3 regions of the Clostridium sp. CTA-17 genome follow, and region 1 is predicted to be linked to each of the others. Evidence: riboswitches for the same ligand, from Rfam matches in the RefSeq annotation. Region 1 holds a riboswitch; each other region holds the start of a gene.
The links. Region 1 has a riboswitch for cyclic di-GMP ahead of ACYUCG_RS13025 (SpaA isopeptide-forming pilin-related protein). Riboswitches for the same ligand answer to the same signal wherever they lie in the genome.

Region 1 (3,293 bases):
GGATTGGAGTATTAAATAATAGATTTAGTATTAATATTTATGAGTTCAGATTATTAAATTTAAAAATAGCTATTGTTCTCTATGATGATTAAACTTCAACAAGCATATTAATTACTGTATATAAAATAAATTAAATATATATTAAAGTTAAAAGAATAATTTATATTAATTTTATTTATTAAAATAGAGTGAAATATTTAAGTTTTAATAGAAAATAGTATTATTTTAATATTTTATTCTTTAGTGACAGAGTTGTGACGTATTTTTGACGGAGTTGAAACCGGAGTTTTTCTAGTGATACCAATGGTTTTGACGGAAGTGACGGACTTTTTCCTTTTCTGGAATATAGGGAAAAAAATAAAAAAATATATAGTATACATGTATACATAGAAATAGAAAAAAGTCCGTCAAAGTCCGTCATAAGTCCTTCTAAGTAAGTTATATCAAGGCTTTAAAGTATGTGACGGACTTATAAAAGTCTGGTACAAGTCCGGCAAAGCGCTTTTAGAGATTAAATTCACATGGTCTAAGTGGTTAAAAAGGTACTATTTATGATAGAATTCTCTTATTAAGAAGATAATGATATTAATAATCTAAAATTTATTTTTGAAGATAATTTTATTATGCTTTATTAGGATAAGTTAGAAATATCATAGGAGAGTAAGGGAATTGGTGGCATGAAAAATAATGATTCAAAGATAAGTAAATACATAAGTTTAATACTAAGACATAAGCCAGAAGAAATAGGATTAAAACTAGATGAGCATGGATATTTAAGAGTATTAGATTTAATAGAGGGGATAGATAAGTCCTATGAAGGATTTAGCATGGATGATTTAGAAAGAATAGTTAGAGAAGACTCAAAGGGGAGATATTCTTTTAATGAGGATAAGAGCAAAATAAGAGCTAATCAAGGTCATTCAATTAAAGTAGATCTAGGCTTAGAGTCTATTAAGCCACCAAAGGTTTTATATCATGGTACTGGAAGAAAATATTTAGAGTCAATTTTGAAAAATGGACTTATAAAGAAGGAAAGACAGTATGTTCATTTATCAAAGGATATAGAAACTGCAAGTATTGTTGGAAAAAGACATGGCGATTTAGTTATTTTAGAAGTAGATTCAGAAAGTATGTTTAAGGATGGAATTAAGTTTTATTTATCTAAGAATAATGTATGGCTTTGTAATTATGTTCCAGTAAAATATATCAAAGAATTAAATTTAGACAAAATTATTTAAGATTATTTTAAGTTTAAAATATAAAATTAAGATGAAAAAATGATAAAGATTCGTGTCGAAAACATAAAAAAAACAAATCTTTATTGATAAGTTGATATTAAATTATATTAAAATTTATTGTATTAATAATAAAAACTTGATAAATTTAATAAACAATATTTGCTTAGAAAAAATGTATTTTGACAATTTTTTTAAAATACTGTAACATACAGATACAAATTGAAAATTGAATATTAAAAAGTAATGAGTTTTAAGAAATAATTAGTAAATACTAAAATATTATAGAAACGTTGATGTATATTCTGTATCTGGGCATCTGGGATATACTGAGTTAGTGATGCAACCGACTATATTTATAAAAATTATAAATATAGTCGGTTTTTTATTTTCCATTTTTAAGAGAGGAGGGCTTATTTTATGAAAAATAGTAAAAATTATAATATATTTACCTTATGGTCAATTATTATTTCTATGATATTGATTATGATCGCACCTGGAAGTATTGCTTTAGGAGAAGAATCAAAATCACTTCAAAATGATGGTGCTGTTGAAATTACAAGTGCTACTTTTGAAAGCAATACTGTGGCTAAAGATATAAGCAATAATTTACGGATTGACTATAAAATTTTAAATAAAGATAAGCTTAAAAATGGTGATAAAATTATCATTAGTTTACCAGATATATTTAAAGATATAGAACCTAAATGTCCTGAGCAGCATTTTAAAGACTTTGATGTTAAGGATGGAGTGGTAACTTTAACCTTTAATGAAAATGTAGAAAAAGCCGTAACGGGATATATGATTATAAGATTTGTAGGAAATAGTAATATTAGAAAGGGAGTAAGCTACCCAGTTAGTATTGATTTAAATGGTAGACCAAAGACTATTTATATAACAGGAGAAGAATATTCTAATCCTAGTTCAGGTGGTCAATATCCACTTATGTATAAAACTGCTAACTTACCAACAGCTGCTACAGATAATGGACATGGAAAGGAATATTACGGAGAAATAGTCAATAGAAATGAGCCAATACAATATTATGTAGAGATAAATTTAGGTGATGGTATAAATCCCAATACAAGAAGTTATCTGAGAAATGCTGATTTTATTGATAATATTCCAAAGGGAATGGCTTTAGATGTAAATAGTATATCCATAAAAAGAATGGGATATTATGATGAAAGAAGTACAGATGTTACAAAAGATTTTTGGGAGGGCAATAGAATTAAAGCTGATACCAAATATTTAGAAATAAGTTTTGGAGATATAAAATATGAACGTTACTCAATTAGCTATCAGACGCGAATTACTTCTACTGAAAGTGGGTATTTAAATAATGCTAACTTACATTATGATGGTGATAAGGATTTGCCTTCAAAACATTATTCAAAATTATCAAAGGATGCAGGGGCATTAAATGTTTATAAATATGTTGATAAGACAAAAGTAAAAAATGATCCTAATGATCAAAAAATTAAATATCAAATTAAGTTTGATTCTTATGGATACTTTTTAAAAGATACTTTAAATATTTTTGATAAATTAGATTCTAGATTAAGTGATATTAAAATTACAGCTACTGATCAATTTATAATTGATTTTGATGAAAATACAAAAGAGCTAGTTATTAAAAATAGTAATGAAAATATAGATGCTAAAAAACCAGCATATATTACCATAGAAGCAAGTATGAAAGGTGTAAGTCCAGGGGATGAAGTTAAAAACATTGCATACATAAATGGGAATCCAACCAATGAAGTTTCAACTAAAAAAAATCCTTTAGTGGAAATAATCAAGGTTTCTAAAGACGATGCAGAATCAAATTTACTTGAAGGAGCAGTTTTTAAACTAACAACTAAAGACGGTAAAACTGTTAAGGATGTGTACAATCAAGAAATTAAAACGTTTACATCGAGTTCTGAAGGGCCAATAAGGTTTGAATTACCTAATGGAGATTATAAATTAGAAGAAATAAAGGCTCCTAAGGGGTATAAACTTGATCAAACTCCTATTGAATTTACTGTAAATGATGAAAGTAAGATAGTTAAGGTT
Region 2 (3,293 bases), on a different contig from region 1:
CTAATGACTTATTAGAACTTACTGCAAAAATATTTGGAGTAGTATTAGGTTCTGCTTTAACCTTTTCAACATAGGCTTCTAACTCTTTCATTACTTCATTTTCATCTGATTTTCCTAGAATAAATACAGGATATTTACTTGCTCCTTCTATTCTTACCTTTGGTGCTCTTGTTTGATTATCACTTTTATAATTTGTAAAGAATAAATCTCCTCCTTGAATAACATCCTTAGGTATTCCATTAGATTCATAATTTATTTCTGGTATAGTTATTTCATTTTTACCAGGCTTTAATTGAAAGCTTGTTGCTCCACCATGTTGAGTTAAAGATTGTTTGTATAATAATGTTGGAGTAGGTTCCCCTTCTGCCACATCCACATATACATTTATTTTATCTCCAGCTCTAGCAGATAGTCCTGTTATTTGCCAGTCTTGAAAATTCCATACCTTTCTCTTTTTAGCTTCACTTATAGAGTCTCCTCTCATTTCTAATTCAAGTACATCCTCTTTTCTTGAATTAGAAATTAATGATTCAGCTAAGTCTATAGTTTCTTTAAAGTCATTATATAATGGATGATTTTTAGCTTTTTCTTTAAAGGCATTTATTTTTTCTAAACTATTAAACTTTTCACTAACCTCGCTCATAGTACCGTCTGTAAAAAGCTTAGATATTGAAGAATAAACTTCATCTGGCTTATAAAACATTAATTCATTTAAAGTTGCAGAATTTTGCTTAGACTTCTTAAATTTAAACTTAACTCTTTTAAATTCCGTAGGCTCAAATTTAGCTTCAACTAATCCCTTAGTAGCTTCATGGGTTCCTGTAGCAACTAACTTATATGTATCCCCTTTACTTGTTCTAGAAGCATATATTTCAACCTCTTCAGCAAAGCCTTTTAGGTCACTTTGTCTAGAACCATAAACTATTCTATCTAAAGTTACTAAATCATTAAACTCAACTTCAACTTCATTGTTAAATGAAGAATTGTTTAATGTTCCTGTTTCCCAATAAGTATTTACATCATTATCAACAGCTTTTTCAATATTTTGAGCAGCATAATGTCTTCCATTATTTTTTATTGATTTTATGTTTGTATAAGGCATTCTATATTGATTATTATAATCATCATTAAGATTATATGTTATTTGTCCTAAAGTTGCCTTAGTAGGATTCTCAGAAGTTTCTGTTAAAATAGCTCTAGCATTATTTAGTCCTTCCTTGTATAAATCATACATTGGATGATCTTTTAATTCATTCTCAAAGGCATTTAATTTCTCTAATGTATTAAATTCCTCAGATACTTTATTCATACTAGAATCTGTAAATAATCCATTAAACTTTTCATTTAATTTATCTTCTTTATAGAAGATGAATTCTGCTGATGAAGCCCAGTTCTGGTCAGCCTTTTTAAATTTAAACTTTAATCTTTTAAAATCAGTTGGATTAAACTTTATTTCAACTAAATCTCTAGTTGATTCTGTATATTCTCCACTGCTTACTAAGCTAAAATCATCTCCATCATCTGTAAGAGAAGCATATATTTCAAATTCCTTTGCAAAGCCTTTTCCCCTTGCAGAGTCTCTTCTTGCAGAATATACAATTCTATCTATATTAGTTATTTCATTAAATGTAACTACTACTTCGTTTGTGAAATTTGCATCATTAGGTTTTCCCGTTTCCCAATGGGTATCTAGATTCCCATCTATAGCTTTATCAATAGTAGAACTATTATACTTTCCACCATTATTAGTTATGGATTTTATATTTGATCTGCTGATTTGAAATTCTTGATTATAAGCGTCTAATTTATCACTATTATATAAATCAAACTTACTTACTCTTGCTTGATGTGATTCATCATTATGACTAGCTTCTACCTTAGAATTGTTTTTAGTGTTTAATTCCTGTGCTAAAACATCCATTGTTGTAGCAGAAAGATTTGTAATCATTGTAGCTAAAATTATAGCCGCTATTTTTCTCTTATTCATTTTCTCTCCTCCTGATTGACTTTCCCCTCAGAAGTGCATTTCTACTTACAATTTAATATAAGCTTGTACAAAATAAATTTTTAATCTACAACCTCCTCTCTAGTTATTATAAAACAAAAAGCTTAATGCACTCTTTGGCAACTGGCTGACATAGTTATAAACCTTAGTCCCTATAGCTTTGCGTCATTAGATTTCTCTAATTTTGCCCATTTTTTAAAGTTATAATATCATAAATTTTTTTAATTTTATAGTGTTTATAATAAATTTAATATTAAAAATAATCCTTTTAATATTTTATTAAAAAACTCAACATATTTATAATATTCTAAATTTTACAAATAAAAAACCTATAAGATAGCCTTTTTATATTGACCACCCTATAGGCTTTTAATATTTAGTTTTTTAAACTATTCTTTATAAACTTCTAAAATTTCATTTGTAATTTTACTTTTTCTCTCTTCTTCCGATTAAAGTCCAGTATAATACAAATGCAACTAAGGATATAACTGCTAACACTAGTAAAACGTTACTATATTGTATAGCTATTGAATCATTAAAAAGTCCAGTAAAGTTCTTTCCTAAATACTTAGTTTCCATAAATATTGCTACATATGTTATTCCTATTGAAGTAGCTATATTTAGGCAGAAATTATAGAAACCAATAGCAGTTCCTGTTTTTTCTTTAGGTATTGTTCTTGTTAATGTATCAATCATAGGTGCATACATTAAAGCAAATGAACTTGAGAATAATATCATTATAAAAATAAATACTAGTACTGATGTTTTTACAAATAAAGCTCCTAAAACAAGGCTAATTATTATACCTATTATAGCCATTTGAATACATTGCTTACTTCCTATTCTCTTAGAAACCTTTCCTGATAAAGCTCCTACAGTAGCAGCTAAAACATATGAAGGAACTAAAAGTAATGAAATTTGGTCTAATCTATAATTGTATATAGATTCAACTAAAAATGGAAACATAAATATAAATGCAAGTTGTACACTATATATAACAAATGCTACAAGTAATACTGATATAAAGTTTCTATTTGTGAAAAACTTAATGCTTATAAAAGCATTTTCATTTTTACTTATGTATATAAGGAATAACACAAGCGCAACTATAAATCCTATAAAAACTCCCCATTGGAATCCTGAAACAAAGATCATTAATGTTGCTGCAACTGTTGCAACTAATATAAATCCTATAAAATCAACATTACCAGCTTTAGCTTTTTCCTTAGGAATATATTTTAATATAAAAGGTAATATTACTAAAGTTAATAATGGAATTAAGAATAGT
Region 3 (3,293 bases), on a different contig from region 1:
TAACTGTATAACTAGATTAAGATTAGAAGTAAAAGATAATACACTAGTTAATGAGAAAAAGATAAAATCATCTGGTGTTTCAGGAGTTATAAGACCTGGAAAAACAAGTGTTCAAGTTATAGTTGGAACACAAGTACAATTCGTAGCTGACGAGTTTAAGAAGCTTTGTAAGTCTAAGAATTACGTATAATAATTAATATGGTTAATATAAAGGTTTTATATTAAAAGTTTAATATTTAGATTAAGACTTTTAAATAAAAAAATAATAAAGTATCTCTTATATTTAAAAATAATTCCAGTGGAGTAGTTAGATATTTCTACTGGAATTTTTTTATAAGAAACCCCAATTGTATAGAATTTAAAATGATTTGTATAAATGTATAGATTTTAATTCTAATTAATTTGTATATATTGTAAAATAAATTAATATAGTTATTAGAATATAGATTGGGGAGATTTTATGAAACAAGCAGATTTAACAGGAATTCTAGTACTTGCTTTTTTAGGTGGAGGAATATTAACCTTTTTAGGGACAATAATTAAATACTTTAATGCAGGAGATATTCTTAATGGCTTTGATGAAAAGAAGCATGATAAAGAGAAAGTATCTAGAATTGTCGGAATGGATTTTTTGATAATTGGATTAAGTGTAATAATAATTGCTCTTATTAGTATATTTATAGATAAGAAATATTATAATGCTATAATGATAACACAAGGAATTATCATTGTTTTGGGATTAATAAAAGCTTTATATGATCAATTCTTTAAATGTGGTAAAAATTAATTGCAAATAAATATGAAGATGGGGTGTTTTTATGTTTAAATTAAATCTAAAAGAAGACGATATTCTAATGAAAATTACTGTTATGAAACAAGTGAGTAATAAAGATGCAGCTATAAATTTTATATCAAATTTAGTAACTAGAGCTGGTGGAGATGTTGCGTATAAAGTTAATCTAATTACAACTAAGGATTCTCTTTATTTAGAGCATGTAGGACATGCATCCTTAGGTTATGCTGAAGAAACAAGAGAGGTTGATCAGATACCATTTGAAGATTTAAAAGAATTTTCAGTAACTACTAAAGATAACAATGAAGAAGTAAAAATAGTAACTACTAATAAAGAATTTAATCTTTTTAGAGACAATTCAAGAGGTGATAATTTAGCTTTAACTATGGCTAAGGTAGTAGAAGATCTAAAGTAATATAGATTTAAATTAATATAAAACTATAAAAATACGTGTGTTTATTTAAATTTACAAATTAGTAATATAATTCATAAAGGGATAAATAAAAAGCTAGTAAGAGAAAAGGGAAAGTTCTTACTAGCTTTTATTGTTTATAATTGAGTATCTATAAATTAGTGGTTTTTTAGGATTTAATTTTATCTATAAAGTAATCTTATAAAAGATGAATAAATTGTAAAAAAATATAAATAATAAGTCGTTTTTTATAATATTACATAAAAATTTATAATATCTTATATTGAATATAGAATTAAATTTTTGTATTATATAAATACTAAAATAATATATTGGCAAACCTAGGGAAATCTAGAGACGCAAAGCTAAAGGGGCTAAGGTTATATTATAACTATGCTAGCCAGTTGCCGAAGAATTAATATTCTTTGTTTTAATAGAGTTAATTTATAAATATATACTTAAAGTATGTATTTATTTTTAGAGCTATTTTTTAGGCAACTATCCTTTAATTAATATTAAGGATAGTTTTTTTTGAATAAAAAAGATCACTCTATTATATGGTATAGACGTAGGTAGATAACTCTTGGTTACATATAAATATGAGGGGGAAAATTATGAAGAAAAAAATATCTAAAATTCTTATTGCATCAATGATAATGTCAAATGCAAGTCCAATCTTAAATGTTTATGCTAGTGAGGTTATAAAGAAAAAAATAACTTCTATAGAGGAAAGTATAATAAATCAAGCATCTATAAATCAATTCAATTTAAATAGCTACGAAAATTTTGAAGGGTACAATGAAAAATATAAAGTACAAAGAAATGAAATAGTTTCAATAACAAATAATGGTGGACAATATTCATCAAGCTCTATAGATAAAGCTATAGATGGTGATTTATCTACTCACTGGGAAACCGGAAGACAAAATAGTTCTGATTTTACAAATGAAGTTGTAGTTGAATTTAATGATTTAGAATCAATAGATAGAATAGCATATGCAACAAGACAAGATGGAGCAAGAGGAAAGGGATATCCAACAGAGTTTGATATATATGCTTCACAAACTGGAAATGATGATGACTTTAAATTAGTTTCTCAAGGGACAAGCAAGTCAACAGGAAACCTTATGGAGTTTAAGTTTGATACAGTACAAGCTAAGAAAATAAAATTTGTCTTTAAAGTAGCAGATAGAAACTGGGCAAGTGCTTCAGAGTTTTGGTTTTATAAGGAAGATAAAATCATGGATAAGGTGAATTCTATATTCACAAATGAAGAGAAAAACAAGGTGAATCCAGAATTTGACACTATAGAAAAATTAGATGTTTTTGAAAATGAGATTAAAGATCATCCATTTTATGAGAGTTTTAGAGAAATAATAGAAAATGCTAAGTTAGTTTTACAAGGAAACAATGTAGTTTACAAGGATGCCTTAGTAAGTAAATTTAAAGATTTTAATGATGAATCATTAAAAAAATATAATGAACTATTTAAGATAAATACATCATCAATAACGACTAATGGAGGAAATTATGCAGAGAATACAATAGATAGAGCTATTGATGGCGATGTTAATACAAAATGGCATTCTGGAAAGCAAAATAGTTCTGATTTTACAAATGAAGTAATAATTACTTTAGATAAATTAGAGACTTTAGATAGAGTAGTTTACACAAACTTAAATATGAGAGGATTTGCTGAGGCCTTTGACATATATACATCAAAGACAACTTCTGGAGATACCTTTGAAAAAGTTACTTCAGGAAACAGTAAAGTAACAAAAGACTCAATAGAAATTAAGTTTAATCCAACAGAAGCAAGAAGAGTTAAATTTGTATTTAAAAAAGGATATGAAAACTGGGCTTTAGCATCAGAGTTTACTTTCTATAAAGAAGATCAGTTAAGAGATAAAATGAGTAGATTATTCACAGATAGCACTATGAGTCAAGTATCTGAAGAATTTAATACTTTAGACAAAATAGAAAATTTAGAATCAGAAGCTAAGGAGCATCCTTTTTATAATGATTATAAAGAAGAATTAGAGAATGCTAAGTTAATTATTGAAAATAAAGAGGTTCAATATACTGATG

Region 2: linked by a shared signal. The riboswitch ahead of ACYUCG_RS06355 (NPCBM/NEW2 domain-containing protein) and the one ahead of ACYUCG_RS13025 (SpaA isopeptide-forming pilin-related protein) in region 1 are both predicted to bind cyclic di-GMP.
Region 3: linked by a shared signal. The riboswitch ahead of ACYUCG_RS02330 (NPCBM/NEW2 domain-containing protein) and the one ahead of ACYUCG_RS13025 (SpaA isopeptide-forming pilin-related protein) in region 1 are both predicted to bind cyclic di-GMP.

What each region holds. Positions count from the first base shown of each region.
Region 1 is NZ_BAAABF010000009.1:17,594-20,886, forward strand. It holds gene ACYUCG_RS13020 (RNA 2'-phosphotransferase) at 678-1,238, shown strand; cyclic di-GMP riboswitch class II at 1,513-1,596, shown strand; gene ACYUCG_RS13025 (SpaA isopeptide-forming pilin-related protein) at 1,656-3,293, shown strand, end outside.
Region 2 is NZ_BAAABF010000002.1:440,637-443,929, reverse strand. It holds gene ACYUCG_RS06355 (NPCBM/NEW2 domain-containing protein) at 1-1,987, opposite strand, end outside; cyclic di-GMP riboswitch class I at 2,121-2,204, opposite strand; gene ACYUCG_RS06350 (MFS transporter) at 2,432-3,293, opposite strand, start outside.
Region 3 is NZ_BAAABF010000001.1:538,264-541,556, forward strand. It holds gene nagE (N-acetylglucosamine-specific PTS transporter subunit IIBC) at 1-190, shown strand, start outside; gene ACYUCG_RS02320 (DUF3784 domain-containing protein) at 461-787, shown strand; gene ACYUCG_RS02325 (hypothetical protein) at 819-1,208, shown strand; cyclic di-GMP riboswitch class I at 1,530-1,617, shown strand; gene ACYUCG_RS02330 (NPCBM/NEW2 domain-containing protein) at 1,820-3,293, shown strand, end outside.